One region of the Bacillus sp. FJAT-53060 genome, then DNA from elsewhere that is predicted to be linked to it. Evidence: riboswitches for the same ligand, from Rfam matches in the RefSeq annotation. Region 1 holds a riboswitch; each other region holds the start of a gene.
What was found. Region 1 has a riboswitch for S-adenosylmethionine ahead of WAX46_RS07865 (methionine ABC transporter ATP-binding protein). Riboswitches for the same ligand answer to the same signal wherever they lie in the genome.

Region 1 (7,795 bases):
GAGGCGGGACGGAGCTTTGTCTGCCGGCAGCGGCTATACAAGCGTCCAGTGAAACGTACATGGGACTTGTTGAAGCGGGGGTCGGATTGATTCCTGGCGGCGGAGGAAACAAAGAATTATATCTTCGCCACCTACAAGGAGCGACTAAGCAGTCTGCGACGGCTATACAAGATGCCACGCTGCAAACCTTTGAAACGATTGCCATGGCCAAAGTATCAACATCAGCAGAAGAAGCTCGTGATATGAAGATGCTACGTGCAAGTGATCGGATGAGCATGAACGGTGATCATGTAATCTATGATGCGAAACAACTGGTTCTTTCTCTTGATGAAGCGGGCTATCGTGCGCCGCTCAAGCAAAAGGTGCCAGTCATGGGGGAAACAGGCTATGCAGCGATGATATTAGCTGCTGAAAATATGAGACTGTCTGGATACATTTCAGAGCATGACATGACCATTGCGAAAAAATTGGCCTATGTCATTTCTGGCGGAAAACTGCCATTTGGTACAGAGGTGGATGAACAATATTTATTAGAGCTTGAAAGAGAAGCCTTTTTAAGTCTTGTAGGAGAAGTGAAATCACAGGCACGCATGCAGCACATGCTCGTCAAAGGAAAACCTTTACGTAACTAGGGGGGAGTCAAAATGAGAGAAGCAGTCATTGTAGCTGGCGCAAGAACACCAGTAGGAAAGGCCAAAAAAGGATCATTAAAAACCGTTCGACCTGATGATATGGGCGCATTGTGTGTGAAAGAAACATTAAAGCGTGCCGGTGATTATGATGGGGAAATTGATGATCTAATTATCGGGTGTGCAACACCAGAAGCAGAGCAAGGATTAAATGTTGCCCGGAATATTGGTGCATTAGCAGGGCTGCCTTATACCGTTCCTGCCATCACCATTAACCGCTACTGTTCGTCCGGTCTTCAGTCTATCGCTTACGCTGGTGAACGGATTATGCTGGGGCAAGCAGAAACCGTTTTAGCCGGAGGAGTCGAATCTATGTCACAGGTGCCGATGATGGGACATTCCATTCGCCCAAATGCACTTTTGGCAGAGCAAGCGCCTGAATACTACATGAGCATGGGGCACACGGCGGAGCAAGTGGCACAAAAGTATCAGGTTACCCGGCAAGATCAAGATGCCTTTGCGGTGAGAAGTCATCAAAAGGCAGCACAGGCATTACAGGAAGGGAATTTTTCAGATGAAATTGTGCCTGTTGATGTGACGGAAAGACGGGTAGGAGAGCAGTATCAATTAGAAGAACATCTATTTACGTTCTCACAGGATGAAGGCGTGAGAGCTGGCACAACAGAGGAAATCCTCTCAACCTTACGTCCCGCTTTCTCAACAAAAGGCACAGTGACCGCAGGAAACTCCTCACAAACAAGTGATGGTGCGGCGTGTGTAATGATGATGGATCGTGAAAAAGCGTCCTCTCTTTCTCTTCAGCCGCTCGCTAAGTTTAGAGCGTTTGCTGTTGGCGGTGTACCACCTGAGGTCATGGGAATTGGTCCGGTTGAAGCCATTCCGCGTGCGTTGAAAATTGCTGGACTTGAGCTGAAGGACATTGGGCTATTTGAATTAAACGAAGCCTTTGCCTCTCAGGCCATACAAGTCATTCGCCATTTAGGGATAGATGAAGAGAAGGTGAATGTCAATGGAGGGGCGATTGCGTTAGGACACCCGTTAGGCTGTACAGGAACGAAACTAACGCTGTCACTCATTCATGAAATGAAACGACGAAACGAGCAATTTGGCATTGTAACGATGTGTATTGGTGGAGGAATGGGAGCCGCAGGCATTTTTGAATTGATCTAAAGGGGGAATTCAGGATGAAAGCAATGGAAGATGTAAAAAAGGGTGGCAGTTTCTTAATTGATGAGACGAATTATGAGCATATCTTTACGCCCGAGGATTTCTCTGATGAGCATCAGATGATAGGGAAGACAACAGAGGATTACATTTTACAAGATGTTGTCCCGCACATAGAACAAATTGAAAATCATGAATTCGAGCATTCTGTTCGGCTCTTAAAAAAAGCTGGAGAGCTTGGACTACTTGGGGCTGACGTTCCAGAGGAATTCGGAGGACTTGGGTTAGATAAGGTTAGCTCAGCCATCATTACTGAAAAATTCGCAAGGGCAGGTAGCTTCTCTCTTTCCTATGGCGCCCATGTTGGCATCGGTTCTCTGCCAATTGTGTTGTTTGGAAATCAAGAACAAAAGGAAACGTACTTGCCTGGGCTCGCCTCTGGAGAAACCATTGCGGCGTACGCACTGACAGAGCCAGGATCAGGGTCTGACGCACTTGGGGCAAAAACAACTGCTGTACTGAATGAAGCTGGAACACATTATGTCCTTAATGGAGAAAAGCAGTGGATCACGAACTCCGCTTTTGCAGATGTCTTTGTCGTTTATGCTAAGATTGACGGAGAACACTTCTCTGCTTTTATCGTAGAAAAGGATTTTCCAGGTGTCAAAACTGGACCAGAGGAGAAAAAGATGGGTATTAAGGGATCATCGACGAGAACATTAATTCTGGAAGATGCCCAAGTACCAAAAGAGAATTTACTTGGTGAAGCCGGAAGAGGGCATGTCATTGCCTTTAACATTTTGAATATTGGTCGTTACAAGCTGGCGGTCGGCACTATAGGTGCTTCAAAACGAGTCATTCAATTATCAGCAGAATATGCCAACCAGCGTAAGCAGTTCAAAACGCCTATTTCTCAATTTAGCTTAATTGGTGAAAAAGTAGCCAACATGTCAGCAAAGCTGTATGCCATGGAAAGTGCTGTTTACCGCACAGTGGGCTTGTTTGAACAGCGGATGGGTCTATTAAGTGAAGAGGAGCAAAAGGATGGGAAACAAATTGCGCAATCTATTGCTGAATATGCAATTGAATGTTCTCTCTGTAAAGTGCTTGGCTCCGAAACATTAGATTATATTGTGGATGAAGGAGTGCAGATACACGGCGGATATGGATTCATGCAAGAATACGAGGTCGAAAGAGCCTATCGTGACTCAAGAATTAATCGTATTTTTGAAGGAACAAATGAAATCAACCGTTTGCTTGTGCCAGGCACATTCTTGAAGAAAGCGATGAAAGGGGAGCTTCCTCTTCTTCAAAAAGCTCAAACCTTGCAGGAAGAGCTCATGATGATGATGCCGGAAGAGCCGGGTGATCAGCCGCTCGATCAAGAAAAATATTTGCTCGTCCATGCGAAAAAGATTGCCTTGATGGTGGCAGGTATGGCAACGATGAAGTACGGGAAAGCGCTAGAAAAGGAGCAAGAAATACTTGTGAATATAGCGGATATCGTGAATGAAATGTTTGCTGCTGAATCAGCGATCTTACGTACAGAAAAGGCAATCGCTACATCAGGTTCAGAAAAGAACGCTCAAAAGCTAGCCTACACACAAATTTTTACACAGGAAGCCTTTTTAAAGATTGAAGCACATGCAAAAGAATCCTTGATCGCCATGGAGGAAGGGGATTCACTCCGCATGAGCCTGTCAGCTCTTCGCAAGCTGACAAGATTCACCCCGATCAATGTCATCGCCAAAAAGCGTGAGGTGGCTAAACGTATCTTTGAAGCAGACAAATATTTCGTATAAAAAACGATTTGAAGGTGCGGATACAACTCCGCACCTTTTTGTAAGCATACATTTAGGTTTTTAAAATATTTTGTGATAAAATGTTGTCACAATTTGCAGGAGGTGATAATGGTGGCTTTAGATTTTTACGAATACCCAACTTGTGGTACATGCCGAAAAGCAAAAAAGTGGCTTGAAGAACACAATAAAGACATCAACAGCATACATATCGTCGAAGAGACGCCTGATAAAGAAACACTAAAAGTACTTTACGAAAAAAGCGGTTTAGAGTTGAAGAAATTCTTTAACACAAGCGGACAAACTTACCGAGAGTTACAGCTGAAAGATAAACTTCCTGCAATGTCAGAGGACGAGCAGCTAGAATTACTTGCGTCTAACGGAATGCTGATTAAGCGTCCGATTACAACAGAAGGTAAACGAGTAACAGTTGGATTTAATGAAGATACATTTAAAAGCGTCTGGAAATGATGTAACTTTCATTCAGATTGTGGTATCTTCAATATAGGCGGAAACAATAGACTGGAGGGTATTGAATGAGCACACCAAAAGATTTACGTTATTCAGAAGAACATGAATGGGTCAAGGTAGAAGGAGATAAGGTGCGTATCGGTATTACTCATTTCGCTCAATCTGAGCTAGGCGATATCGTTTTCGTTGAGCTTCCTGAAGTAGGAGACAAAATCACAGCGGACGAGCCTTTCGGAAGTGTAGAATCAGTGAAAACTGTTTCTGAACTATACGCACCGATCAACGGCACAATCGTCGAAGTAAACGATCAACTAGATGACAGCCCAGAATTCGTAAACGACTCTCCATACGAACAAGCATGGATGATTGTTGTTGAACCAGCTGATGCATCTGAAATCGAGAGCTTAATGACAGCTGAGCAATATGAAGCAATGACAAAAGAAGACTAATTTTTGTGAAATTGGACACTCTACCTTTATGGGGGGGTGTCCAATTTGTCCTTTCAAAAAGAACAGGTGGATATAACAGAGCATGTCACTGGGCGATTCAAAGAAGGTGGCATGATGCTTTACTATCTAAATGAAGAGATTGGCACGATGATTAGTGAAAATCAATATGAGTTAAAATCGGGTTATTCCTATGATCAAAATCGCTTTTATCGTCTGTCCGATACATTGACCCATGGAACTGAAAAATATGTAGACTGTGACGATGAAAATGGCTGGTGCTAATCACAGGTTAGGCTGCAGTGAGTACATGCTGCAGTCTTTTTAGTGACCAAGTGCCCAATCTTTACAACCTGAATGAAAGATTGTAATCTAAGGAAGAAGTGAATCAACGTCAAAAGGGCCGGGTGATCGTCATGAATGTCGAGATAGAAAAGGTCATCATAGTAGAAGGTAAATCGGACAAACAAAAGCTAAAAGAAGTCATAAGTGAACCTGTTACCATCATTTGCACCAATGGCACCATCAGTACATCCAAGCTGGATCAGCTTGTGGACGATTTATTAGGGAAAGACGTTTACATATTAGCAGACAGTGACGATGCTGGGGACAAACTGCGGAAGCAATTTCGAAAAGAATTCCCTGAAGCACTTCATCTTTTTGTCGACAGAACGTACCGCGAAGTGGCCGCTTCACCGTCAGCCCACATTGCATCTATCCTATTAGCTGCAAACATTGATGTTCATTCCAAATATTTATGAGGGTGGACGTATATGAAAGAGATTAAAGAGCATGCATTCAAGGAAATAGAGGACGATTTATTTCTTTTGTACTTATATACACCATTTTGCGGAACATGCCAACTGGCAAAGAAAATGCTGTCAGTAGTAGACGCGATGCAGCCGAATGTTCCATTTTACGAGAACAATTTAAACTATTCACCAAGTTTTGCGAAAGCATTTGAGATCGAAAGTGTACCTTGCTATCTTCTGTTTAAAAAGGGTGAGATCGTACAAAAAGGCTATGCCTTTCACTCAGTTCCATATCTTCATGAAATGATTGAAACCGCTAAATAAAGCGGTTTTTTGTCATATTTCAAGCAATTCATTTGAAAATTTGTCGAGCTATTTATAAAGGACAAGCCGATGTTAGTAGAGAAATGTTATGTACAACCAAATGACAGGGAGGTTATACATGTGGAAAATGTGAAAGCCCATGGAAACACAAAGCAGCAATTATTGTTAAAGCCGCTGCTCCCATCATCATCCTTGAAGATTACATTTGAGGCGGAAACTGACTCTTGTACACTGATTGTGGATGAACGTGGTGAAGTGAAGAAACTGCCTGCAATTGAGTTATCGGATCTCATCTTTTATGGTGAGAGAAAAGAAATTCTTCAATTATTAGATGGTGATCTGTCGTTACAGCAGCTGATTAGCCGGGGACAAGTCAAGGTGAAAGGATCATTCCGCGCGCTGCTTAGACTAGAGGCCGTGCTTTGGCTGACGAACGGTTTTTTCAGAAAGATGATAACGTAGTCGTTTACTTGGAAATTAGTGATTTACAGCGTTGACATATCTGAGATAGCATGATATTCTACGTTAGTAAAAACATGAACATCACATAAAACAACATATTTTCTCTTATTAAGAGAGGTGGAGGGACGTGCCCTATGAAACCCGGCAACCATCAGCATAGCTGAAATGGTGCCAATTCACTCAAAGCCGCAACGCTTTGAAAGATGAGAGAAAGGCGTATTTGAAATAAAAGGCCTTTCTGCTTGCGTTGCAGTTAGGTCTTTTTTACTGACCTGACGTCAAGCTGAGTCATGACAGTAAGAAGAATAAATGAACAATGTGATGGCAACCTATAGATTCAGCAAGAAAGCAGGTGAACAGACTGTGATCCATTTACAGAATGTATCTAAAACGTATCATTCAAAAAGCGGAAATGTTAATGCCGTGAAAGACGTCAACTTGGATATCGATAAAGGTGAAATATTCGGAATTATCGGGTATAGCGGGGCAGGGAAAAGCTCCCTTATTCGCCTACTAAACGGTCTGGAGCTGCCAACAGAAGGGATTGTTGAAGTGGCAGGCAATCGGATCAATGAAGTATCGAATGCGAAACTTCGTAAAGCAAGACAGGAAATTAGCATGATCTTCCAGCACTTTAACCTACTCTGGTCGAGAACAGTGCGACAAAATATTATGTTCCCCCTTGAGATTGCAGGTGTACCGACGTTAAAACGGAGAGCCCGTGCAAATGAACTGATTAAATTGGTCGGTTTAGAAGGAAAAGAAAATGCTTATCCTTCTCAGCTAAGTGGTGGACAAAAGCAGCGTGTAGGTATTGCGAGAGCATTAGCGAATGACCCCAAAGTTCTTCTTTGTGACGAAGCAACGTCTGCGCTTGATCCGCAAACAACAGATTCGATCCTTGAGCTTTTGGCCGATATCAATAAACGATTAGGGCTAACAATTGTGCTGATCACACACGAAATGCATGTCATTCGCAAAATCTGTCATCGTGTGGCAGTGATGGAAAATGGACGCATTGTCGAAGAAGGCGAAGTATTACCCGTCTTCAGACAGCCGAAGGAAGAAATGACGAAGCGATTTGTGAAACAGCTTGCTGAACCAGAGGAAGCGAAAGAAACAATCGAGCACGTCTTAGAGCGAGTGAAAGAAGGTCAGGTAGTACGGTTGTCCTTTATCGGCGATTCTGCGGAACAGCCACTGATCACTGAAATCATTCGATCTTTCAAGGTCGAAGTGAACATCTTGCAAGGAAAGATTTCTCAAACGCAGGAAGGCGCGTTTGGAACTCTCTTTATCCATATGAATGGAGATGAGAACGAGGTTGAAAAAGCCATCGCCTATATCCAGAGCAAACAGGTTGAAATCGAGGTGATGACACATGTTTGAGAGATGGTTTCCGAACGTTGACCTAGATGTCATTTGGAATGCAACGGGTGAAACGGTTTATATGACGCTCATTTCACTAGCATTTGCTTTTGTCATCGGTATCATCCTTGGACTATTGCTATTTCTAACTAGCAAAGGCGGCCTTTGGGAAAATAAACCGATAAATGCTGTCATCGGTGCAGTCGTCAACATTTTCAGATCGATTCCTTTTATCATTTTGATCATTCTTTTATTAGGGTTTACAAAACTAATTATGGGTACTATTTTAGGTCCAAATGCAGCACTACCAGCCCTTGTCATTGGGTCAGCTCCTTTCTATGCACGTCTCGTCGAAATTG
Region 2 (7,795 bases), on a different contig from region 1:
GACATTATAAGCATTCGAAACAGAATTCGTTTTATCAATAGTTACAGGGAATGTCAAATTATATTTGTTTGTAAAATTCTCTACTTCTAATTTTGATTGAGCTAAATTAATAGAGATAATTTCAAAATCTTTATCTTTATCTTTATATAACTGATATTGTTTTTCTATTGCTGGCATTTCACGAGCACATGGACCACACCACGTTCCCCAAAAATTAAGCATAACAGCTTTTTCTTTATAATCTGAAAGCATATGTGTTTGTCCATTTAAATCTGTCAATTTAAAATTAGGGGCTTCATCTCCAATAGCCAACACATTCATCTCATCTTTCTTTGAGTTGGAATATAGGACCCAAATAATAATAAATGCAAATGATAATAAAATTAGATCACGGAATATTGTTCTTTGTTTTTTTTCATTTTTTTTTACTCCCAACTATTTAGGATCCTTGAAATTCTCCAAAAAAAGGTTGTAATAATGAATTGATAAGTGTTAACTTGTCAAAAAAGAGGATAATTCCCATAATAATCATGATTATGCCCCCGATTTTCATCATTACGCTGTTGTATTTTTTTAAAAAAGTCAACTTGGTTGTAAAAAATGCCATTAGAAGAAATGGAACACTAAAACCTAAAATATAAGTAGCCATATACCATAATCCTTGTGATGGGTTTGTACCAACAAGTGCTAATGTAGTAGCCAAAATTGGACCTGTACAAGGCGTCCAACCGACTGCAAAAGCCAGACCAACCACAACTGACCCAATATAACCAGTTGGTTTATTTTGAATATGTAATTTATGCTCTTTCATTAAAAACTTTGGTTGTAAAAGTCCAAGTGTTATAAGTCCAAAGATCACCATTAAAGTTGCGCCAATTTGTCGAATTAAATTACCATATTGAAATACCATACTTTTAAATGAGTCGCACCTTCAGCTGTACCAAATCCTAAAACTAAGTAAATAACTGAAAAACCAAGTAAAAAACAAATTGTATGAAGAATGGCTTTTTTTGTCCACGTAATTCACCACTTTGTATTTCATTTACACTTAATCCAGTTATGTAGGAAAGAAAAGCAGGATAAAGAGGGAATACACAAGGTGAAAGAAAAGTTAAAACTCCTGCACCAAGAGTTAGTAAAATTGAAATATCAGTTTGCAAAATATCATCGCCTTTAGTTTTTATTTGGCTCTAATAGAGAATATTGAATGACAACCTGATTTTAAGGCATTTGGGTAACCAATAAGCTCTTACTTTCCTGGTCCAGCATTAGGGAACTTATAAGAGAATGAACTTGTTTTTGGAGCAAATGTTTGATAGTACTTCCATTTTTAAATACTGTAAATACAATACTTCTCCAGATTTTAATGTAAAGTAGATAGCATAAACATTGTAACTACACCTTCTTTTTAGGAATATATTACCATCTATAACTATACCATACACTTGAATTTAAAAAAGGAAAAATGTTTTTTAATAGTGTTAAAGTTGCAAGGGGGAGAGAGATCAGCAGATTATGAGGCAGATCAAGTCATTTCAGGGGTGGAAGCACTCACTGTCTACCGCCATTTGATCGATGAAAAAGATCGCCCTAGCTTTTTAAATAAAAAACTGTCAAGCATCCACGGGAAGTCTGGAAACATGGTTTTTTCACGGATACAATCATTATTTCCCGCCTCAGCATGATCGAGAGGTTGTCAGACGGCTGACGACATAGATGCACAGCCGAAAAAGCGGAAATGTGGTAAAATAAATGGAAGAAAGAAATATAGAAAGTAGGGGGATTTTCATTATGGGAATGCCTGTTGAATTTAATACAATGATTGTCACGAAAGGGAAAGAGGTAAGAATTGAAGAAAATGTGTTTGAGCTCATGAAGGAAGGTTACCGCATTTATCCATTAAATATTCCGCTTGAAGTGCGTAAAACGAAAGATGGAGAAAAAACTGGGACAGCATTTGTTGAAAAGTTGGAGCTCACAGACAATGTCACCAAGGTAACTTATCGCCTTGTGTCATTGCATTCAACGAATTAAAAAAGCTGAGGAAATAAATCCCTCAGCTTTTGTTTTTTAGACGAGTGGTCCGCCTTTTGCTTCAATGTCACTTGCTGCATGGCTGAATTTTTTGAAGTTCTTTTTAAATTCAGTGGCAAGGAAGTGTGCTTTTTCTTGATAAGCATCTTGGTCTGCCCACGTTTTAGCAGGTTGAAGCACTTCATCTGGTACACCTGGAATATGAAGTGGAATGTGTAATCCAAAGATATCGTCAGTGATCAGTTCGGCATTGTCAAGGTCACCTTCGATCGCTGCCTGCACCATCGCTCTTGTATGAGCAAGATTCATTCGTTTACCCGTACCATAGCCTCCGCCAGTCCAGCCTGTATTCACAAGGAATACTTTAGCGCCGTGCTCATCGATTTTTTTGCCGAGCATTTCTGCATAGACGTGAGCTGGAAGTGGCAAGAACGGTGAACCGAAGCAAGTAGAGAACGTTGTTTCTGGAGACGTCACCCCGCGTTCAGTTCCTGCTAATTTACTTGTATAGCCGCTTAAGAAATGGTACATAGCCTGTTCTTTCGTTAAACGGCTGATTGGAGGTAAAACGCCAAATGCATCAGCTGTTAAAAAGACAATGGCAGATGGATGACCTGCAATACTTGGTTTCACGATGTTATCAATCATTTCGATTGGATAAGCAGCACGTGTATTTTCAGTAAAGAATGTGTCATCATAATCCGCTTCACGTGTTTCTTCATCAAGAACAACATTTTCAAGCACTGAGCCGAAGCTGATGGCTTTGTAAATTTGTGGTTCTTTTTCTTCACTTAAGTTCACACATTTCGCATAGCATCCGCCCTCGATATTGAAGACACCTGTGCCAGACCAGCCGTGTTCATCGTCTCCGATGAGCTTGCGGCTTGCGCTTGCAGAAAGCGTTGTTTTCCCAGTTCCTGAAAGACCAAAGAATAATGCGACATCGCCTTCTTGACCAACGTTTGCTGAGCAGTGCATAGATAGAATATTTTGCTCAGGCAGCAGATAGTTCATCACAGAGAAAATGGATTTCTTCATCTCTCCTGCATATTCTGTTCCGCCGATGAGAATCGTCCGTTTTTCGAAAGAAACGATAATAAACGTTTCAGAGTTTGTTCCATCTGTTTCAGGATCTGCTTTAAAGTGAGGGGCAGATAAGATGGTGAAAGGTTTTTCGTTTGATGATGGTGTTGATCCGTCAGGTCTGATAAATAGCTGCTTTGCAAAGAGATTGTGCCATGCAAATTCGTTTACAACTGTAATCGGCATACGGTATCTTTCATCAGCGCCCGCGAATCCTTCAAAGACAAATAGTTCATCACGTTCTTTTAAGTATGACACAACCTTTGTATATAAACGATCAAAAGCGTCTTTAGAGATCGGCTGATTCACTTGACCCCAATCAATTTTATGCTCAGAGCTATCTTCTTTAACGATAAATTTATCTTTAGGTGAACGTCCAGTGTAGGCACCAGTTGTGGCACGGACAGCACCTGTTGATGTCAAAACCCCTTCATGACGGGCCAAAATCTTTTCAACAAGTTTCGGAACAGATAAATTTTGGTGCGTATTTCCTAATGAGAGCAATGACTGCAAATCTTCTTTTAAATCCACTGAGTTCATAAAAAACCCTTCCTTTACCGTTGAATTTGTTTGTTTCAATTAGTATAACACATTAATAATAATAGTCTATACTATTTGAATGTTTTTGTGTGTGTTTTTTCATTTCTGCAATGAAAATATGCTTTTTGGTGATGCTAATCATGAGGTAAAAAAAGAGGGAAGATAATTCCTATGAAGCATTGACATGACGCAAGGATTTAATATAAGATATCTTATTGAACGGATACTCTTATCCCGAGTTGGTGGAGGGACAGGCCCGATGAAGCCCAGCAACCGGTTTCTTATGAAAAAGGCATGAATATGCTGAGAAACCAAGGTGCTAACCTGATGCAAGGTACAAGAACACCTTGAGCGATAAGAGTGAAAGGCATGCGATCTCAGACCCTTTCCTCACAATGAAGGAAATGGTTTTTTTATTTTGGGGAAACCCTATGAACAAATTGCCAATAACATCTCTAATATAAATGTTTTCATATAAGAGGGAACGAGTTCCGTATCATAATTGGAGACCTCATTTTGGGATGATGTGGTCTTGTACAGGAGGAAATAGCCATTATGAGTCAAAATCGTCGTTTATTTACTTCAGAATCAGTGACGGAAGGACATCCGGATAAAATCTGTGATCAAATTTCAGACAGCATTTTGGATGAAATTTTAAAGAAAGATCCAAATGCACGCGTTGCCTGTGAAACTTCTGTAACAACCGGTCTCGTATTAGTAAGCGGTGAGATTACAACGTCTACTTATGTCGATATTCCAAACACGGTACGTGACACGATTAAAGAAATTGGCTACACACGTGCGAAATATGGTTTTGATGCGGAAACATGTGCGGTTCTTACGTCAATTGATGAGCAGTCTGCTGATATTGCGCAAGGTGTAGACAAAGCACTTGAAGCACGTGAAGGAACAATGACCGAAGAAGAAATTGATGCAATCGGTGCAGGTGATCAAGGGCTTATGTTTGGTTTTGCAAACAACGAAACAGAAGAGCTTATGCCGCTGCCGATTTCACTAGCGCATAAATTATCTCGTCGTTTAACAGAAGTTCGCAAGGATGAAACACTTGCATATCTTCGTCCAGATGGAAAAACACAAGTAACAGTTGAATATGATGAGCAAAACAAACCTGCTCGTATTGATACAGTGGTTATCTCCACACAGCATGCACCAGAAGTGACACTTGAACAAATTCAAAGCGACATAAAAGAGCATGTGATTAACCCTGTGGTTCCAAGTGAACTGATTGATGAAGAGACAAAATACTTTATTAACCCAACAGGTCGTTTCGTGATCGGTGGACCTCAAGGGGATGCTGGTTTAACCGGACGTAAAATCATCGTTGACACGTATGGCGGCTACGCTCGTCATGGCGGCGGTGCTTTCTCTGGAAAGGATGCAACGAAGGTTGACCGTTCTGCGGCATACGCTGCTCGCTACGTAGCGAAAAACATCGTAGCAGCTGGCCTTGCAGATTCTTGTGAAGTACAACTTGCTTATGCAATTGGTGTAGCACAGCCTGTATCGATTTCAATTGATACATTTGGAACAGGAAAAGCGTCTGAAGAAAAGTTAATTGAAGTGGTTCGTGTGAACTTTGATCTTCGTCCGGCTGGCATTATTAAAATGCTTGACCTGCGTCGCCCTATCTATAAACAAACAGCTGCATACGGACATTTTGGCCGTCACGACTTAGATCTTCCATGGGAAAAAATAGATAAGGCAGACACGCTTCGCAAAGAAGCATTAGGACAATAAAAACATATTAAACCGCTTATTTTAAGCGGTTTTCCTTTTGATTAAAAAAATTTTAACAAAAAGCATAAAAATGTGAAACGAAATAGGGCAAAATACTGTCTAATTATAGGTCTACTTTTAAAGAAATAACATAACGTGGAGGCAATAATATGTGTGGGTTTGTTGGTGTATTTAATCACCGTCCATTGTCCGAAACTACAGAGCAGGAAGAGTTAATTAAACAAATGAATCGTCTCATCGTTCATCGTGGTCCAGATGATGAGGGATACTTTCATGATGAGCATGTAGGTTTTGGATTTAGACGTTTAAGTATAATAGATGTTGAACATGGAAAGCAGCCTTTTTCTTATGAAGATGAAAAATATTGGATTATTTTCAATGGAGAAATTTATAACTATGTGGAGCTGAAGGAAGAGCTTGTGAAAAAAGGCTACACGTTCAGTACAGATTCTGATACAGAAGTCCTTCTTGCCACATACCGTCATTATAAAGAAGAAGCGGCTTCTAAGCTTCGCGGAATGTTTGCATTTTTAATTTGGGATAAAGAAGCACAGCTATTATATGGCGCAAGAGACCCTTTTGGAATCAAACCGCTTTATTTTACACAAATAGATGAGAAGGTGTACTTTGCTTCTGAACGCAAAAGTTTAATGGCTGTGAATGAGAACATCTTATTTGATGAGACCTCTTTGCAGCAATACATGTCTTTCCAGTTCGTTCCTGAGCCAAATACACTTGATCAAAAAGTGCTCAAAGTGGAGCCAGGCCACCAGTTTACGTTGCGTCCTCACCAAGACATTGAATTTAAAACGTATTGGAAAGTTCAATTCAAACCTGAACAAACACAAGAGCGGAAATTAATAGAAGAAGTGAGAGATGCAATATATGATTCTGTGAAGGTACACATGAGAAGTGATGTGCCTGTTGGTTCGTTCCTATCAGGTGGTATTGATTCTTCCTTTATCGTGTCTGTGGCAAAGGAATTTCACCCTGAGTTGAAGACGTTCTCTGTTGGCTTTCAGCAAGATGGTTTTAGTGAAGTGGATGTGGCAAAGGAAACAGCTGATAAGCTGGGCTTACAAAACTTTAGTGCCGTTATTTCCCCAGAGGAATATATGAACGAGCTTCCGAAGATTGTCTGGCATTTAGATGATCCGCTAGCTGATCCGGCGGCGATTCCACTTTATTTCGTCGCAAAAGAAGCGAAGAAACAAGTCACAGTTGTTCTTTCTGGTGAGGGAGCGGACGAGCTGTTTGGTGGATATAATATTTACCGTGAGCCTCTTTCCTTAAAGCCATTTGAACCTGTTCCATCCATGCTGAAAAAGCTTCTTCTTCGTCTTGCGCGTTTAATGCCAGAAGGAATGAAAGGGAAAAGCTTTATCGTTCGCGGCTGTACGCCACTAGAGGAACGATATATCGGCAATGCGAAAATCTTTGAAGAGCCAGTGAAGAAAAACCTATTAAAACAGTATGATCCGAACATCACGTATCGTGACGTGACGAAGACATACTTCGAGGAAAGTGCAGGTTACAGTGATATTAACAAAATGCAATATGTTGATATTCATACGTGGATGCGCGGGGACATTCTGCTGAAAGCAGATAAGATGACAATGGCGAACTCTCTTGAGCTTCGTGTCCCATTCCTTGATAAGGTCGTATTTGAAGCGGCCTCTAAAATTCCAGAAGAGCTGAAAACAAAAGATGGCACAACGAAATATTTATTGCGTAAAGCAGCAGAAGGCATTGTGCCAGACCATGTGTTAAATCGTAAAAAGCTAGGTTTCCCTGTTCCAATTCGTCATTGGCTGAAAAATGAGATGAACGCTTGGGCGAAAGACATCATTAAAAATAGTCAAACAGATGAATACATTAACAAGGAATATGTTCTTGATTTATTAAAAGAACATTGTGCTGGGAAAGCAGATCATAGCCGTAAGATTTGGACAGTCCTCATCTTTATGATGTGGCACAGCATTTATGTGGAGCGGAGTATTGATCCACAGCACTTGAATCACCAACAGAAAGAAGTCATCTTTAGTTAATGAAAAAAGGTTTTCAGCTTTCTGCTGAAAACCTTTTTTGTCATGATAGGAAGTGGTGTATACGGGTAAAATAACAAGAGTTCATAGTTATTGCTTAATATCCTGAAAAAAACATGATAAAGTGAATATACACGTATGATGTTAACGCGATAAAAGGGAACGATAGTATTGTCCTTTTTCTACATATTCTCTGCGGATACGGTCCATGTCTTGGATATCTTCATCTGTTAACAGACGAACCACTTTGGCTGGACGGCCAAAAGCGAGTGATCCTTTTGGGATGACTTTTCCTTGCGGGATGAGACTACTTGCACCGATAAAGGCACCTTCGC
Region 3 (7,795 bases), on a different contig from region 1:
CCCTTCTTCTATATAAGGCTCATTCAACTCTAAAAAACAAATCTCTTGTATATCTGCTTCAACTAACGGCATACAGCTTCTCATAAAAGAAATAGCTTTATCTTGTGCTTCTTTTACCCTGCTTCCATGCCCAACATAAAGTACAGCTTGTTTCATTTGACCCCTCCTTAATTTTGATCAGACGAAAAGACAAGATATATCCACGTGTTTTTCCCCTTCATCTCATTTTTCGACCAGTGCAGGTTCAAACCAGCTGAGCTTTTGATGAAAATGAACAACTTCTCCTACAACAATCAAACTCGGATGCTCGATTCCTTCTTTTTCAACTGTTTCAGACAGCGTAGCCACCGTGCAGCAAGTCGTCTTTTGCCTAGTAGTGGTTCCCCAGTGAATGAAAGCAGCTGGTGTGTCAGGATCACGTCCATTTTTCAGCAGAAGCCGCTGCACTCTTTCCACGTTTTTGACTCCCATATAGATCACAAGAGTATCAATGCCTGTTGCCAGCGCCTCCCACTTTTCTTCAAATTGTTCATCCTTTTGATAATGTCCTGTGACAAAGGCGACATTTGAGCTGAATTCACGATGCGTCACAGGAATACCCGCATAAGCAGCCGCTGCAATACCAGATGTAATCCCTGGGATGACCTCATACGTGATACCGTGCTCAGCTAAGCACTCTATTTCTTCACCGCCACGGCCAAATACAAAGGGGTCGCCGCCTTTCAAACGAACGACAACGTTCCCTTCTTTTGCATGAGCAACAATCGCTTCATTGATGGCTTCCTGTCTCATCGTATGGTGATTTGGCAGCTTTCCACAATATATCAATTCCGCCTCAGGTTTGGCGTGGGCGAGAATCTCTTGATTGACAAGACGATCATACAAAATGACATCTGCCTGCTGTATTGTTTTATGGGCCTTTAATGTAATTAAGTCTGGATCACCCGGTCCCGCACCAACAATGTATACTTTCCCCATCATGCTTTCTCCCCCTGCCATCAGGCGATTATTTCGTCGTTTCCTTTACATAATCAACAAGGTGCTGTTTGGATTCCTCGCGTGACAATTCACCTGTATCTAGGACAAGCTCAGGTGAAGCTGGTTCTTCGTACGGTGAATCAATTCCAGTGAAAAATAGAATTTCGCCGTTTCTTGCTTTTTTATATAACCCCTTTGGATCACGCTCTTCACACACATTGAGATCACATTTCAAAAACACTTCGTGAAATTCCCCATCTTCGACTAATTGTCGGACAATTTGGCGATCTTCTTGAAATGGTGAAATAAAGGCAGTGATGACAATTGTCCCTTGCGCAACAAATAGTTTCGCCACTTCTCCTATCCGCCGAATGTTCTCTTTTCTATCGTCATCTGAAAATCCTAAATCTTTATTGAGTCCATGTCGTACGTTGTCTCCATCAAGAACTGTGACTTGATAGCCCTGTTCAAACAGCTCTCTAGCCGCTGCGTTTGCGATCGTCGATTTACCTGAACCACTTAGACCAGTGAGCCAAATGATGCCGCTTGTATGATTATTTTTCTGTTGATATTCTTTTTTTGTAATAGATGAATCATGCCACACGATATGTTCGTTACTCATGTCATACACTCCTTTAAGATACCGTCTTTTTTAATCCTTTGATTAATGTTTCAATGACTTCTTTTCGGCTGAACGTACTCGGGGGTAATTCACCGTTTCTAAGCATTGTTCGAACCTTGGTACCTGAAAGAATGACATGCTCGCTTTTATCGTGCGGGCACGTTTTTGGCGTTGCCATCGCTTCACATGTATTGCAATAGAAGCTATGTTCAAATTTTAAAGGGGTGATACCGATCTCTTCACTCGTAAATTGATCAAATAGTTCCTGCGCCTCGTATGTGCCGTAATAATCGCCCACACCTGCATGATCTCTACCGACAATAAAGTGTGTGCAGCCATAATTTTTACGGACAAGCGCATGAAATATCGCTTCCTTTGGTCCAGCATAACGCATTGCAGCAGGAAAAACACCTAAAAAGACGCGATCTTTTGGATAATAACCGTTCAATAACACTTGATAGCTTTTCATCCTAACATCTGCTGGAATATCATCGGATTTTGTTTCACCAACAAGCGGATTTAAAAATAAGCCATCTACTGTTTCTAGTGCTGTTTTTTGAATATATTCATGGGCACGGTGGACTGGGTTTCTCGTTTGGAAACCAACAATCGTTTTCCATCCGTTTTCTTTAAAATGTCTTCTTGTTTCTTCTGGCTCATACGTAAACTGAGGGAATGGTTTTTCGCTTCGTTTCGTCAGTGTAATTTTACCACCAATATACGTGTCCCCGCGCTCAAATAATTTTTTCACCCCAGGATGATTCCGGTCATCGGTTTTATACACATTCACAGCTTCTTTTTCCTTATCTGGTGTATATTGATCTTCTACTTCAATGACCCCGTATACGGTTCCATTGTACGATAGACGTAAAATATCACCTTGATTGATCTCCTCTGCCTTTTCCTTTGTAACTGGCAGCGTAATAGGAAGAGACCAAACGACACCACTTGCAAGTCGCATACTGCTGACAACTGCTTCGTAATCTGCTTTTGTCAAAAACCCTTCAATTGGACTGTACCCACCAATTGCAATGAGTTCAAGGTCTGCAAAAGAGATGGCATCCAGTTCAATTTCTTTCGCAACTGTGCTGAGATCATATCCTTCATTTATTCGATTAATTAATACGCCACCATGTGGTGTTAAACTCATTTGTTCATCTTCCTCTCAATTTTCATATTTATTAGATGTTAATAGTCGGATTTGAGATTAAATCCCGCCGCCCTGTTCATGTATAGAGCTGCTTTCATTTTTGACTGCCTTCATCAGACTCAACGCACCGAGTGATGCAAGCAGTACACTTATCATGATAAAAATTGAATAGTAGTCTTCTTTTAAGAAAAGGCTTACCAGCAAATATGATAGGCTAAGTGATAAGAAGGGTGACACAACCCAGACCTTCAGCATTTTTTTCACGACATGCTTATGGAAAATGTTCGGTCCATCCTTAGCCATCCCGAGGCCAATAATGGACGAGGAGGTGATTTGGGTAAGTGGAACTGGCAACCCAAAAATAGAGCTGACGATCACAAGTCCAGCACCAGTACTAGATAACAAAATTCCTTCACCTGTTTGATAGCGGGTGATTTTCTTTCCGTTTGTTTCAAGTACTCTTCTACCAAGAAAAAGAGCACCTAGTGCAACGAAGGCCCCGCCATAAAGTGTCCCTTGACCAATGGACAAAACGCCTGAAGAAACAAGCGGACCTACAGCATTTGCAACGTTGTTCATCCCAGCTGAAAATGCCTCTAGAAACCCACTGATGATTAACACGATCGATAAAACCACTGTGCCTTTTTTTGATAATGGGCGTTTAGGGAACATTTTGATGATTTTGACCACAGCAAATGTAAACGCAAAAGCAACAATTGGAATGATGACCCAAAATGACACAATGACTAAAATAAATTTCACATATAATACTTTATATGCGACCGCAACACCAACGACAGCCCCTACTGTGACCTCACTCGTTGATAAAGGGATGGCCAATAAGTTAGCTATGAAGAGTGATAATGCAGCGGAGCCAATGATAATACAAACGATTTCAAGTGTAATCACAGATTCTGGCATAATCCCAGAGCTGATTGTTTTGACGACCTCAACTCCGCCAATCACTGAACCTGCTAAAATTCCAGCTGCACAAACGCTAAGTGCATAAATCGGCTTTTGAATGGCACCCGATCCATACGCTATCCCCATAGAAGCAGCTGCTCCGCTTGCGCCAATATTTAAAGCAAAGAATAAGCTAAATAAAATTGCGGCGATTTCCATAGATTATGCTCCCTTACTCATGTAATCCGCACTCTGTCTTTGCTGTACCTGACCATCTTCCAGAACGCAAATCATCTGCAGTGAAGGCAGGCTGTGTACATGGTGCACAGCCAATACTAGGATATCCTTGGTCATGAAGCAGATTATAAGGAAGATTCTCTCTAGACGCATATCTCCATATGTCCTTCCACGTCCAATGAATGAGCGGGCATACTTTCACTGATTTAAATTTTTCATCCTTATTTAAAAATTTAGTACCAGCTCGTTTTGGTGATTGCTCTCTTCTTAAGCCAGAAAGCCATGCCGGATAGTCAGATAGTGCTTCTTGCAAAGGAATGACCTTCCGCATATGGCAGCAGCTTTGAGGATTTGTTTCCCATAATTTATCACCATGCTGCTCGTTTTGCTGTTCAACCGTCAGCTCAGGTGTTTTCAGCACGATGTCTAAACCGGAGTATCTTTCCTTAATTGCATCAATTGTGTCGTATGTTTCCTTGAAATGTAGACCTGTATCTAAAAAGACAATTCTCGCATCCTTTTTGACTTTCGCAATTAAATCGATTAGGACAATGCCCTCAATGCCAAAACTGCATGCATAAACAAGTTGATCACCATAATGACCGTACGCCCATTTCAGCACGGATAGGGTTTCTTTATACAAATCTTCCTCTTGAAACGTAATGGACGGCTCTTGCCAATTTTCATAAGTTAACATTGTTTCTCCCCTTCCGGAGTACTCGTCATCTTGAATCGCTCGCACTACTTTCATCTAACTTTTTCATTTTTCTCTACTTACATCAATTGTTCTTCCACCTCATTGTTAAAATAAAAAAACTTTCTTTCAGTCCGAAAGAAAGATGAGGAAGCTTACGGTTTCCTTATCTTTCAAAACAGAATCATTTTGCAGGAAGTAGCACCTTGCTAATTGCAGGTTGCCGGGCTTCATCGGGCCAGTCCCTCCACCTCTCTGGATAAGAGTTTTAATTTGTATTAAATATTAACACAATTCCAATAAAAGTCAACCCGACTTTATTGATAGGATTAGTTTCCATTGGAATTTGAGTCTATTTTACTATTTTAACCAAATGAAAAAGCTATGCAGCTAGGCACAGCTTTTAGTCCGTTTCTTCCATCCAAGATGCAGAGGAAGGATCTTGTCTCCAGCGTTTTAATTTATTCATAGCCGAAGGCTCGATTGCTTTTAGCTCTAGAGCCACTTCTATCAGTGTGTCATAGTCTGTTAGTGTGACATATGGAATGTTTTTTTTCTGAAAAGCAGCAACTGCCTTTGGCAGTCCGTATGTGAAAATAGCCACAACGCCAAGTACGTCACAGTCTTCTTCTTGAAGTGCAGCGACAACTTCAAGGACACTGCCCCCAGTTGAAATGAGGTCTTCTACAACGACAACCTTTTGGCCAAACGATACGGCCCCTTCAATTTGATTCCCTTTACCGTGTGCCTTTGGCTTACTTCTGACATAACACATCGGAACGTTCAGACGGTCTGCCGCTAATGCCGCATGCGGAATGCCTGCTGTTGCAGTACCTGCGACCACCTCCGCTCCCTCGAAATGAGTAAGAATCAGATCTTTTAGTCCATCAGCAATGTCCTGTCTCACTTCTGGGTACGACAAGGTCAGGCGATTGTCACAGTAAATCGGTGATTTGATGCCGCTAGCCCATGTAAACGGTTCGTCTGGTTTTAATGCGACAGCTTTGATTTGCAATAGATGTTGAGCAATTTTCGTTTTCATCCGGCAGTCACTCCCACTCTTTCTTAATTTGATAATAAGCTTCCAAAGGGTTTGCGGCTTTCGTGATGGATCTTCCAACAACAATTTGTGAAACACCTTGCTCTTTTGCAAAGGCAGGTGTCGCCACACGCTTTTGGTCATCGGTTTGATCATTCGTTAAACGAATCCCTGGTGTCACAGTGAGAAAGGAAGGTGAGATTTGCTCATGTAGCGATTTTGACTCATGAACAGAACATACAACACCGTCGAGTCCGCTCTCGTACGCCATTTGCCCGTAATGTAGCACAGTCTCTTGCAGTGGCCGGTCAATTAGTAATTCTTTTTTCATGATGTCTTCAGACGTACTTGTGAGCTGAGTCACAGCAATAATGACTGGTCTGCTTTGTCCAGCAGGCGTTCCGCTTTCAAGCCCCTCTACCGCAGTTTGCATCATTCTTTTCCCGCCAGATGCATGCACATTGACCATATCAACGCCAAGCGTGGCAAGCCGGTTCATTGCTTTTTGCACCGTTGTTGGAATGTCATGTAACTTCAAGTCAAGGAAAATACGACAATTTTTTTCTTTCAGTGTTTCAAGAATAGCAGGTCCTTCTTGGTAAAAAAGCTCCATGCCGACCTTCACAAATAATGGTGTCCCTTCAAAGGGATCTAAAAAGGCAAGCGCCTCACGCCCTGATGGAAAATCAAGCGCGATGATGGGCAAGTGCTTCATTCTTCCAGCTCCTTCCAATACATTCCTCTACAGATGAATAACCATAAGCCGCTAACACATTCGGCAGCTCTTCAATGATTTCTGGGCAAATAAATGGGTTCACAAAATTAGCTGTCCCGACAGCTACTGCACTGGCACCTGCTAATAAAAATTCAAGTACATCTTCAGCACTTTGCACCCCTCCCATCCCGATAATCGGAATAGAAACCGCTTGACTGACCTCATGCACCATTCGAACTGCGACAGGTTTTACAGCCGGGCCTGATAATCCGCCTGTTTTATTGGCCAAAATGGGTTTCCCTGTTTTTAAATCAAGACGCATGCCAATTAAGGTGTTAATCATAGTGAGCCCATCCGCTCCAGCAGCTTCAATCGCTCTAGCAATCTCAACAATATTGGCTACATTAGGAGACAGTTTCACATAGACAGGAACGGAAGAGACTTCCTTGACCTCTTTTGTCAATGTCGCGGCCATCTGCTGATCCGTACCAAATGCGATCCCGCCTGTTTTGACATTCGGACAGGAGATATTCAGTTCGAGGGCATGGACATTCTTTGCTTGACTGATTTGTTTTGCTACTTCGACATAATCATCAACCTGCGAACCTGCAACGTTTGCAATAATCGGTGTTTCAAACCGTTCAAGCCAAGGCAATTCATTTTCAAGCACCCCGTTCAGACCTGGGTTTTGAAGGCCGATCGCATTCAGCATACCGGCTCCAGTCTCGGCTACCCTCGGTGTTGGGTTGCCAAATCTCGGTTCAAGGGTGGTGGCTTTGATCATGATGCCGCCAAGCATAGATAAATCATATAATGAAGCAAATTCTCTTCCGAATCCAAAGCATCCTGATGCAGGAATAATTGGGTTCTTTAAAGATAAACCGGGTAATTCAACGCTTAACATGACAATGCCACCTCCTCTGCTTTAAAGACAGGTCCATCAAGACAAACTTTGACGTAAGGCTTTTCGTGCTGATCGGTATGACAAACACAAGCAAAGCATGCACCAATGCCGCAGCCCATTCGTTCTTCCATTGAAATATAGACTGGCTTATCCGGATATGTGTCCTTTAGTGCTTTTAGCATAGGTGTCGGTCCGCATGAAAGCAGCACATCAAAGCTTAAGTTCTTCTCTTCGATGACACTTGTCACGAAGCCTTTTGAACCGTACGTTCCATCAACAGTCGCGATAAAAGTATTTCCGAGTGCTTGAAATGTCTCCTCGTAAAATACGTCCTTTTTCGATTGAAAGCCGAGGACATGTTTCACGATAACGCCTTTTTTCTTTAAACGCTTCGATAGCTCATATAGCGGCGGCACACCAATTCCTCCACCGACCAGTAATGCCGTCTGCCCGGGCTGAACGACTGAAGGATCGTATCCGTTCCCAAGCGGCCCTAATACATCAACTGATTCTCCCGCTCGCTTTTGGGAAAGGAGCTTTGTGCCCTCTCCCT
Region 4 (7,795 bases), on a different contig from region 1:
GAAAGAAACAGAGGCATTCATGATGCGTCATGGAGACGCAGATTATGTATTTAAACAGCAGAAATAAAATTTCCGCACTTTTTTATCTGATCGTCCAAACCATTTCTTGTTTTTTTCATATTTTGTAATGGAGTAGAGGAGGTGCTTAAATATGGGTTGTTACGGTTACGGTGGCGGCTATGGCGGCGGTTATGGTTCAACTTTTGTTCTTGTCGTCGTGTTGTTTATTCTTCTCATCATCGTTGGTGCTTCTTTCTTTAACTAAACAGTCAGAAGGTGAGGGAAGCAATGGGGAAGCCTTTTGCTTTCCTTTCTCTTTGGTCAAACAAGGCAGTAGGATAGGCACATATCTCCCCTATTTTCATATAGTATGGTGATTACTCCACAAAGAGGAGGCAAATGAATGGATAATAAATTCTTTAAAAGTGTCGAAAATAAAACAGGTGTCAATATGAATGATGTCTTTAAGCTTGCAGGATCGTTGCAAAATGCCAACTTTAAAGATGAGGCCACTGTTCGAGGTGTTATTAAAAAAGTAGCGCAGCTTGCGAACAAACGTGTACCTAAAGAAATGGAAGACAAAATCGTCCAATCGATTACAAGTGGAAAAGAAAAGCTTGATTTCAATACAATCGCTAAAATGATGAACAACAAAAAATAAACAACAGGCTCTCCAGTCAAAGGGGGGCCTGTTGTTTTTGTGTGAACAATTCACGGTTTTTCTTCAGAAGAGGGTACAAAAAACGAGAATGATGAGCGGTTTTTCCTCTTCTAAAAGAAGGGACAGATAGATAGAGGTATTGTTCTGCTCTTGTCATGGCAACGTATAATAAACGCCGCTCTTCTTCAAGGGCTTCTTCATCACCATTTCTTAGTTCATCAAGTGCGAAATCATGAGGTAGTGCACCGTCGATCACACAAGTGATGTACACCGTTTGGAATTCAAGCCCCTTTGCGCGGTGGATCGTCATGAGCTGAACACCTGGTTCGTCTGTTTTTTCCTTTTCGGCAGATTTCATATGTTCAGCATGTGAGAGAAAGGCTTCAATCGTTTCAAAGCGTTTGGCGGCTGTTTTCACATCACGTACATCATCCGCCCCTTTTTCAAGCACATTTGTATCGTTCACACGTTTTTTTAAGTAATCGCCAAGTCCCATCTGTTGTTCAATAAATGCCACAGCGTCAGACGGCTTTAACGTTCGTAAAGTTCGGAAAAGAGGAACGATCGATTGGAGCTTTTTACGCTGAAACGGCTGAATGTCTGTTAGTTTTCCAAGCGCTTCTACCATTGAACAATCTTCCGTAATGGTCAGGACCTTTAGAGTATTCAGTGTCTGTTGCTTTAAAAAGAAAACCGGCAGCAACTGTTTCATTGCAGCGACATCATCTGCATCTTGACTTAAAGAAAGAAAGGCGAGCAGTATCCGAACCATTCGTCTGCTGTAAAAGGCTTTGACGCCAGCATCCGTCTCATATGGAATGGCCGATTGATGAAGCCGTTCATAAATGGCGCGTCCGCCTGTTTTGGTCCTAAACAGCACACAGAAATCATTCGGCTTTGCTCCGTTTTTCATTTTATCCAGAATATCTGCTGCGATCATGGTCGCTTCCTCTTCCTCATCATATGGATAAAAGAGAGTCGGAGGGACTTTCTCAGCACGAACGGCTTTTAACGTTTTCTCATAACGATGCTGATTTTTTTTAATGATGGCATCTGCACTTGCGACAATTGTATGGTGAGAACGGTAATTCGCATGTAAATGGACGATCTGAGCGGAAGGATAGTCCTGCTTGAAATCAAGAATGAAAGCGGGATTACTTCCTCTAAAGGCATAAATGGCTTGATCATCATCACCGACACAAAATAGCTGCTCGGATTCTCCGGCTAACAGTTGAATTAATTGATATTGAACCGGATTAATATCCTGAAATTCATCCACCAAAATATACTTGAATCGTTTTTGATATCGTTTGAGGAGTTCAGGCTGTTCAGTCAGCATGTGTAAGCAGGCAATCGCCATGTCATCAAAGTCAAATTGCTGATTGTCTCTTTTTTGCTGTTCATACAACTGATAGATCGTCCACATTTGCTTTTCCCTTTCATCTTTCAGCTCAGGAAGTTCGTCTGGTAAAAAAGCATTTTTCCAATAACCAATCGATTGTAGCACCTGATCGGTTGGATACTCTTTCTCATCAAGCCCTTCATTCATGAGCGCTTTGCGAATGTACTGTTCCTTTTGCCAGTCAAATTTGATTAGGTGCTGGCCGTTCCATCTCTTCGGATCATCATGAAGCAGCATTTTATAAAAAAGACTGTGGAAGGTGCCCGTCACGACCTGACTCTCTTGTGAGGGATGAAGCTGGTATTGCTTGCGCAGCCTTTCTTTCATCTCACTGCTTGCTTTTGTGGTGAAGGTCACGAGTAATATATGATGAGCGGGCATTTGATGGTGCGAAATCAGATAAGCTGCTCTAGCCGTCAGCACCCTTGTTTTCCCGCTGCCGGCACCAGCAAGCACAAGCATTGGACCGTCTTGATGTGTCACAGCTTGAAGCTGCGGTGTACTAAAGGTGATTTGCGGAAAGAGGTCGATGGTATGTACATGTTTATTCTCTTCTAAATGGATGGCTTCGCTCAAATGAACCAACCTTGGTTCCTGCCAGTCAAACGATTCCTTCGTTTGCGAGATGATCTGTTTGCCAGTTGGAAAACGGAAGCCGTCAAGTTCTTTGTAGGAAGCACTTTCCTCTGGTTCTGTCGTTTTCATGTCTTGTTGTTCTTCAGCCTTTTCGCACATCTCCTGCTGAGACGTTTGCTTATGAATAAAGGTAGGTTCTTCATGTATATTTAATCTGAAAAAGACGGGTTGTCCGCAATATGGGCAAGATAAGTGCCCCTTTTTTCCCTCATCATAGAGGAATTGATAATGTTCTCTCGAATACATATGTAATGAGATCGTTCGATCATGTCGTCGTGCGCATTTCAAAGCTAGTCCTCCAATTGTCAATCAATCTTAAAAAGAAACAAATCTAATCATATCAAATGAAGCAAGTTTCATACAGTCATAATTAGGGAATAGTAGAATAGAAGAGAAGCAAAGGAGGCGTTTTTGATGGGATATATAGCCCCGATTCAGCCGGATCTGTATTTTCAGTATAGCAACCGTCCTGCTCCTCAGGATAAAGAAGACTATGCGAAAGTGACAAAGGTCACGCGCACTTTTCATGACAAGGTATACAGAGAGCTGGAGAAAAAAGAGGACTTAATGACAGAAGCAGAAAAGAAAGTTCAGCAAAAAAAGCGGGAACGCTTTGTGCGAGATATGTTTATGGAAGAAGGAAAGGGCATTTATATCAATGTCTATATATAAATGATTGCGCTTTCTTACCTATCCGAATGATGATGAATCTAGAAAAGCCAGAGCATCCATGATGCCCTGGCTTTACTTTGTTATCTAGCAGATAGTGTTTTTGTCATTTTGACATGTGTGATACCTGCTTCTTCAAACGGTTCAGAAATGGCTTTGTAGCCTTTCTTTTCGTAGAAAGGAAGAGCTTGGACTTGTGCATGCAAGACAGCTTCCTTTGCTCCTTTAGCAATAGCTTCGGTCTCTAGCGCCTCTAATAGCTTGTGGCCAAGGCCGAAAGAGCGCGCCTCTTTTAACACACAAATCCGTTCAAGCTTTCCCTTTTGACCTTCAATGATACGTAGTCTAGCAGCAGCCTGTGGCTCTTTGTCATCATTATAAATGACAAAATGGATGGCTTCGTCTTCTAGTTCATCAATTTCGATCTCTAATGGGACTTCTTGTTCTTTCACGAAAACTTCTTTTCGAACGTAATATGCATCTTCTCGTTGTGTTTGTACTTTTGCGATGACTGTTTTCAAATGTCTTTAACCCTCTTCTCCTAAAATAAATGTTTCATAAACGGTCCAAGATCCATTGTCTAATTGATATAAAAGGTGGAAGCGATCAACCGTTTCTTCATGATCAATCTTTCTCAGCTTTAATGTGCCAAGTACGTCTGAATGCTCATCATCTGATAATTTTTGAGCCACTGTTACATGCGGAACAAATGCATATTCAGGTGTACCAGCAAGTGGATCAGTGTACAATTTATCATTTAGAGCCGTTAATTCCTGGTTCGGTTCTATTTTCATATATATGACGTTGTTTACAGGAGCGAATGAACTGAATTTTTTAATACGTAAGGTAATAGGAGAGGCATTTTTTGCATAATCTCGTAGGGTTGAGACGACCTCAGCTGCTTCTAAATCCGTTAACTCAAAAGGTGTTCGTAATGTTAAATGAGGCGGTATGAGTGAATAGTTCGGATCATAACGTTTTCGATAAGAATTCGCAATATCTTGCAATTTTTTTGATGGAAATAAAACAACTCCGTATTTCATCATGTTCCCTCCTGATTAATAAAGTATTTATTATTCTTTATTATAACAAAATTCAGTTGTTAAACGAATATGGGAGAATTCTTTTTAACGAAGGAGCGATGAGCGGCTGCCAAAACGTCCATTTGTGATCACCTTCGAATGTCTCAAATAAATAATCCGCACCAGACTGTTCAAGAAGGGCCTTTAAGTCTTCGTTCGGTTTGATAAAATCAAGCACTTGACCATCGGTTGTTTTCACTGCCGTTTCTTCTGACCCAATTTGATGAATAATGGCATAATGAGAAAGAGATGTTGATTGTTTAACTGCTTGTAAGACCGTCTTATCGACGTAAGGAGACTGCAAAATCAACCCGCCAAATAAAGAAGGGTAATCAATGGCTGTCATGAGTGAAATCGTAGCACCTAGTGAATCACCAATAAACGTACGTCCTGATCCAATTTGATACGTTGGATAGTGTTCATCAATATAATGGACAAGTTCATTTGCCAAAAAACGTTTATACGCTTCAAACTTTTTGCCGTCTGGATGATAGGTATTTCGCCTTTCAGTGACATTTTCATACGGAATCCCAATAATAATCGAGCGTTCGATTTCTTTGTTTTGCATAAGTTCTTCCGCCTGTCTGCCTATTTTACCTAAGCGGAAATAATCATGACCATCTTGTGCAATGATGACATGATATGTATAAAGGGGAGAGTAATTGACTGGCAAATAGATTAAAACTGTCATGTCCGTCCCAAGCTCTTTTGATTGTAAAGTTTCTTCTTGAATGATTCCTGTTTTCTTCACCATAATCCATTCCTCCAGCTAACCAAATTCATCATAAGTGAAACGTTTCCATTCATTGTAACATGAAAAACAGCGTTGTTCCTATATACTAACATGCAATCAAATCTACTGACATCCAATCTGCTACAAAATACAGAAAATTTTAATTAATTGCTACATTTCCACTTGAAAAATGAGTTTTAATGCGTTACATTATTAAGAATTAGTACAGACAACACATTCTTATCGTGAGAGGTGGAGGGACTGGCCCTTTGAAACCTCAGCAACCGGTGATATACCAAGGTGCTAAATCCAGCAAGCAACTTTTTTGCTTGGAAGATAAGAGGAAGCGATTAAACCCCTTCTTCTTATGAAGAAGGGGTTTTCTGTTTTGAAATCAGATATTTACTTAGGATGGTGTCAAATGACAGAACATGTGGAAACGAAATTAGCCCAAATTGGAAACCGTAGCGAAGAGGCGACTGGCACGGTCAGTCCCCCTGTTTATCTTTCAACAGCATACAGACATAGAGGCATTGGTGAATCAACAGGGTTTGATTATATTCGGACGAAAAACCCAACAAGACAGCTCGTAGAAAATGCGATTGCTTCACTCGAAGAAGGGACGGCCGGTTTTGCCTTCAGTTCGGGAATGGCTGCTATTCAAACGATCATGGCTCTATTTGAGAGCGGAGATGAACTGATTGTTTCATCAGATTTATATGGCGGTACATACCGTTTATTCGAGAACGAATGGAAAAAGTATGGCCTTCGTTTTTTATATGATGATTTTTCAGATGAAGACTGTTTACGCTCTAAAATCACGCCAAACACAAAAGCCGTCTTTATTGAAACGCCGACTAATCCACTCATGCAGGAAGCGGATATTCAAAAGATTGCGAAGATTGCAAAAGAACAGGGCGCTTTGGTCATTGTCGATAACACCTTTTACACACCAGTCTTGCAAAAGCCGATTACGCTTGGAGCGGATATTATCATTCATAGCGCAACCAAATATTTAGGCGGACACAACGACGTCCTTGCCGGGCTTGTGGTGACAAAAGGGGAGCAGCTATCTGAGGACATGTTCCAGCATCAAAACGCCATCGGAGCGGTTTTATCTCCATTTGATTCATGGCTTTTAATGAGAGGGATGAAAACGTTGGCTCTTAGAATTAGACAGCACGAGGCAAATGCGAAGGAGTTAGCCGACTTTTTAGAGAAGCAGCCAGAAATCCAAGATGTCCTTTACCCAGGCAAGGGGGGGATGCTGTCATTCCGTGTAGTAAAAGAAGACTGGGTTAATCCATTTTTAAAGCAGCTAAAAACGATTTGTTTTGCAGAAAGCCTTGGTGGAATCGAAAGCTTCATTACGTATCCTGCCACGCAAACGCACATGGACATTCCAGGGGAGATTCGCATTGCAAACGGTGTGTGTAACAAACTGCTCCGTTTCTCTGTTGGGATTGAGCATGTAGATGACCTGAAAGCCGACCTTAAACAGGCACTATCAAAAGTCAAAAAGGAGGTACACGCAAAATGACCACACACGATTGGACACTCGAAACAAAACTAGTTCATAATGCCTTTAAAACAGACCGTTCAACAGGTGCAGTTAGTGTACCGATTCAGCATGCGTCAACGTTTCATCAAAGTAGCTTCGATGAATTTGGCCAATATGACTACTCCAGATCAGGGACCCCTACACGTCAAGCATTAGAGGATACCATTGCAGCGTTAGAAGGAGGAACAAGAGGTCTTGCCTTTGCCTCAGGCATGGCAGCCATTTCAACCGCTTTTCTCCTTTTATCAAAAGGAGATCACGTCCTTGTCACTAGAGATGTGTACGGCGGAACATTCCGTATGATTACACAAGTCCTTTCGAGATTTGGCATTGAGCATACCTTTGTGGACATGACGGATTTGAATGAAGTCAAACAAGGTATTCAATCGAATACGAAGGTCATTTACATGGAAACACCGTCAAACCCAACACTAAATATTACGGATATTCAAGGCGTTGTCCAGTTTGCGAAAGAGCATGACTGTCTGACTTTCTTAGATAATACGTTTTTAACACCTGCTCTCCAGCGGCCGCTATTCCTAGGCGTTGACGTTGTGCTGCACAGTGCAACGAAATTTCTAAGCGGTCACAGTGATGTGCTGTCTGGCTTAGCGGTGGTCAAAGACGAGGAGCTGGGAGAGGAACTATATCAGCTGCAAAACTCCTTCGGTGCTGTCCTTGGCGTTCAGGATTGCTGGCTTGTGTTAAGAGGGTTAAAAACCCTTCAGGTCAGATTAGAAAAAGCAAGCCAAACGGCATTAGAATTGGCTTCATTTCTGAAAGAACATCCTGCGGTGAAAAAAGTATACTACCCAGGCTTAGATGACCATCCAGGTGCGCAGATTCAGCGAAAGCAAGCAAGCGGAGCAGGAGCTGTTCTCTCGTTTGAATTAGAAAACAAAGCGGCGGTTAAAGAATTGGTCGCGAGTGTCACATTACCTGTATTCGCTGTCAGCCTCGGCGCTGTCGAATCGATTCTTTCCTACCCCGCAAAAATGTCACATGCCGCCATGCCAAAAGAAGAAAGAGAAAAAAGAGGTATCACAGACGG

Region 2: linked by a shared signal. The riboswitch ahead of metK (methionine adenosyltransferase) and the one ahead of WAX46_RS07865 (methionine ABC transporter ATP-binding protein) in region 1 are both predicted to bind S-adenosylmethionine.
Region 3: linked by a shared signal. The riboswitch ahead of WAX46_RS01195 (phosphoadenylyl-sulfate reductase) and the one ahead of WAX46_RS07865 (methionine ABC transporter ATP-binding protein) in region 1 are both predicted to bind S-adenosylmethionine.
Region 4: linked by a shared signal. The riboswitch ahead of WAX46_RS04010 (methionine biosynthesis PLP-dependent protein) and the one ahead of WAX46_RS07865 (methionine ABC transporter ATP-binding protein) in region 1 are both predicted to bind S-adenosylmethionine.

Annotation. Positions count from the first base shown of each region.
Region 1 is NZ_JBAWSW010000015.1:49,300-57,094, forward strand. Features, by position in the region: gene WAX46_RS07820 (3-hydroxyacyl-CoA dehydrogenase/enoyl-CoA hydratase family protein) at 1-632, shown strand, start outside; gene WAX46_RS07825 (acetyl-CoA C-acetyltransferase) at 645-1,820, shown strand; gene WAX46_RS07830 (acyl-CoA dehydrogenase family protein) at 1,835-3,616, shown strand; gene WAX46_RS07835 (arsenate reductase family protein) at 3,728-4,084, shown strand; gene gcvH (glycine cleavage system protein GcvH) at 4,150-4,533, shown strand; gene WAX46_RS07845 (YusG family protein) at 4,579-4,815, shown strand; gene WAX46_RS07850 (toprim domain-containing protein) at 4,947-5,291, shown strand; gene WAX46_RS07855 (thioredoxin family protein) at 5,304-5,606, shown strand; gene WAX46_RS07860 (SCP2 sterol-binding domain-containing protein) at 5,727-6,068, shown strand; SAM riboswitch class I at 6,171-6,278, shown strand; gene WAX46_RS07865 (methionine ABC transporter ATP-binding protein) at 6,432-7,457, shown strand; gene WAX46_RS07870 (methionine ABC transporter permease) at 7,450-7,795, shown strand, end outside.
Region 2 is NZ_JBAWSW010000002.1:4,074-11,868, forward strand. Features, by position in the region: gene resA (thiol-disulfide oxidoreductase ResA) at 1-435, opposite strand, end outside; partial or broken gene WAX46_RS01500 (cytochrome c biogenesis CcdA family protein) at 440-1,160, opposite strand; gene WAX46_RS01505 (hypothetical protein) at 1,479-1,685, shown strand; gene WAX46_RS01510 (DUF2584 domain-containing protein) at 1,792-2,034, shown strand; gene pckA (phosphoenolpyruvate carboxykinase (ATP)) at 2,071-3,657, opposite strand; SAM riboswitch class I at 3,884-4,018, shown strand; gene metK (methionine adenosyltransferase) at 4,213-5,415, shown strand; gene asnB (asparagine synthase (glutamine-hydrolyzing)) at 5,565-7,463, shown strand; gene WAX46_RS01530 (gamma carbonic anhydrase) at 7,605-7,795, opposite strand, start outside.
Region 3 is NZ_JBAWSW010000001.1:215,330-223,124, forward strand. Features, by position in the region: gene WAX46_RS01170 (sirohydrochlorin chelatase) at 1-156, opposite strand, end outside; gene cobA (uroporphyrinogen-III C-methyltransferase) at 223-978, opposite strand; gene cysC (adenylyl-sulfate kinase) at 1,007-1,600, opposite strand; gene sat (sulfate adenylyltransferase) at 1,614-2,750, opposite strand; gene WAX46_RS01190 (inorganic phosphate transporter) at 2,808-3,872, opposite strand; gene WAX46_RS01195 (phosphoadenylyl-sulfate reductase) at 3,886-4,587, opposite strand; SAM riboswitch class I at 4,748-4,850, opposite strand; gene pyrE (orotate phosphoribosyltransferase) at 4,988-5,626, opposite strand; gene pyrF (orotidine-5'-phosphate decarboxylase) at 5,634-6,338, opposite strand; gene WAX46_RS01210 (dihydroorotate dehydrogenase) at 6,310-7,242, opposite strand; gene WAX46_RS01215 (dihydroorotate dehydrogenase electron transfer subunit) at 7,236-7,795, opposite strand, start outside.
Region 4 is NZ_JBAWSW010000006.1:26,303-34,097, forward strand. Features, by position in the region: gene WAX46_RS03970 (hypothetical protein) at 1-67, shown strand, start outside; gene WAX46_RS03975 (YjcZ family sporulation protein) at 152-265, shown strand; gene WAX46_RS03980 (stage VI sporulation protein F) at 404-661, shown strand; gene WAX46_RS03985 (ATP-dependent helicase) at 678-2,987, opposite strand; gene WAX46_RS03990 (hypothetical protein) at 3,114-3,371, shown strand; gene WAX46_RS03995 (GNAT family N-acetyltransferase) at 3,452-3,889, opposite strand; gene WAX46_RS04000 (YjcG family protein) at 3,896-4,411, opposite strand; gene WAX46_RS04005 (esterase family protein) at 4,464-5,204, opposite strand; SAM riboswitch class I at 5,421-5,526, shown strand; gene WAX46_RS04010 (methionine biosynthesis PLP-dependent protein) at 5,605-6,723, shown strand; gene metC (cystathionine beta-lyase) at 6,720-7,795, shown strand, end outside.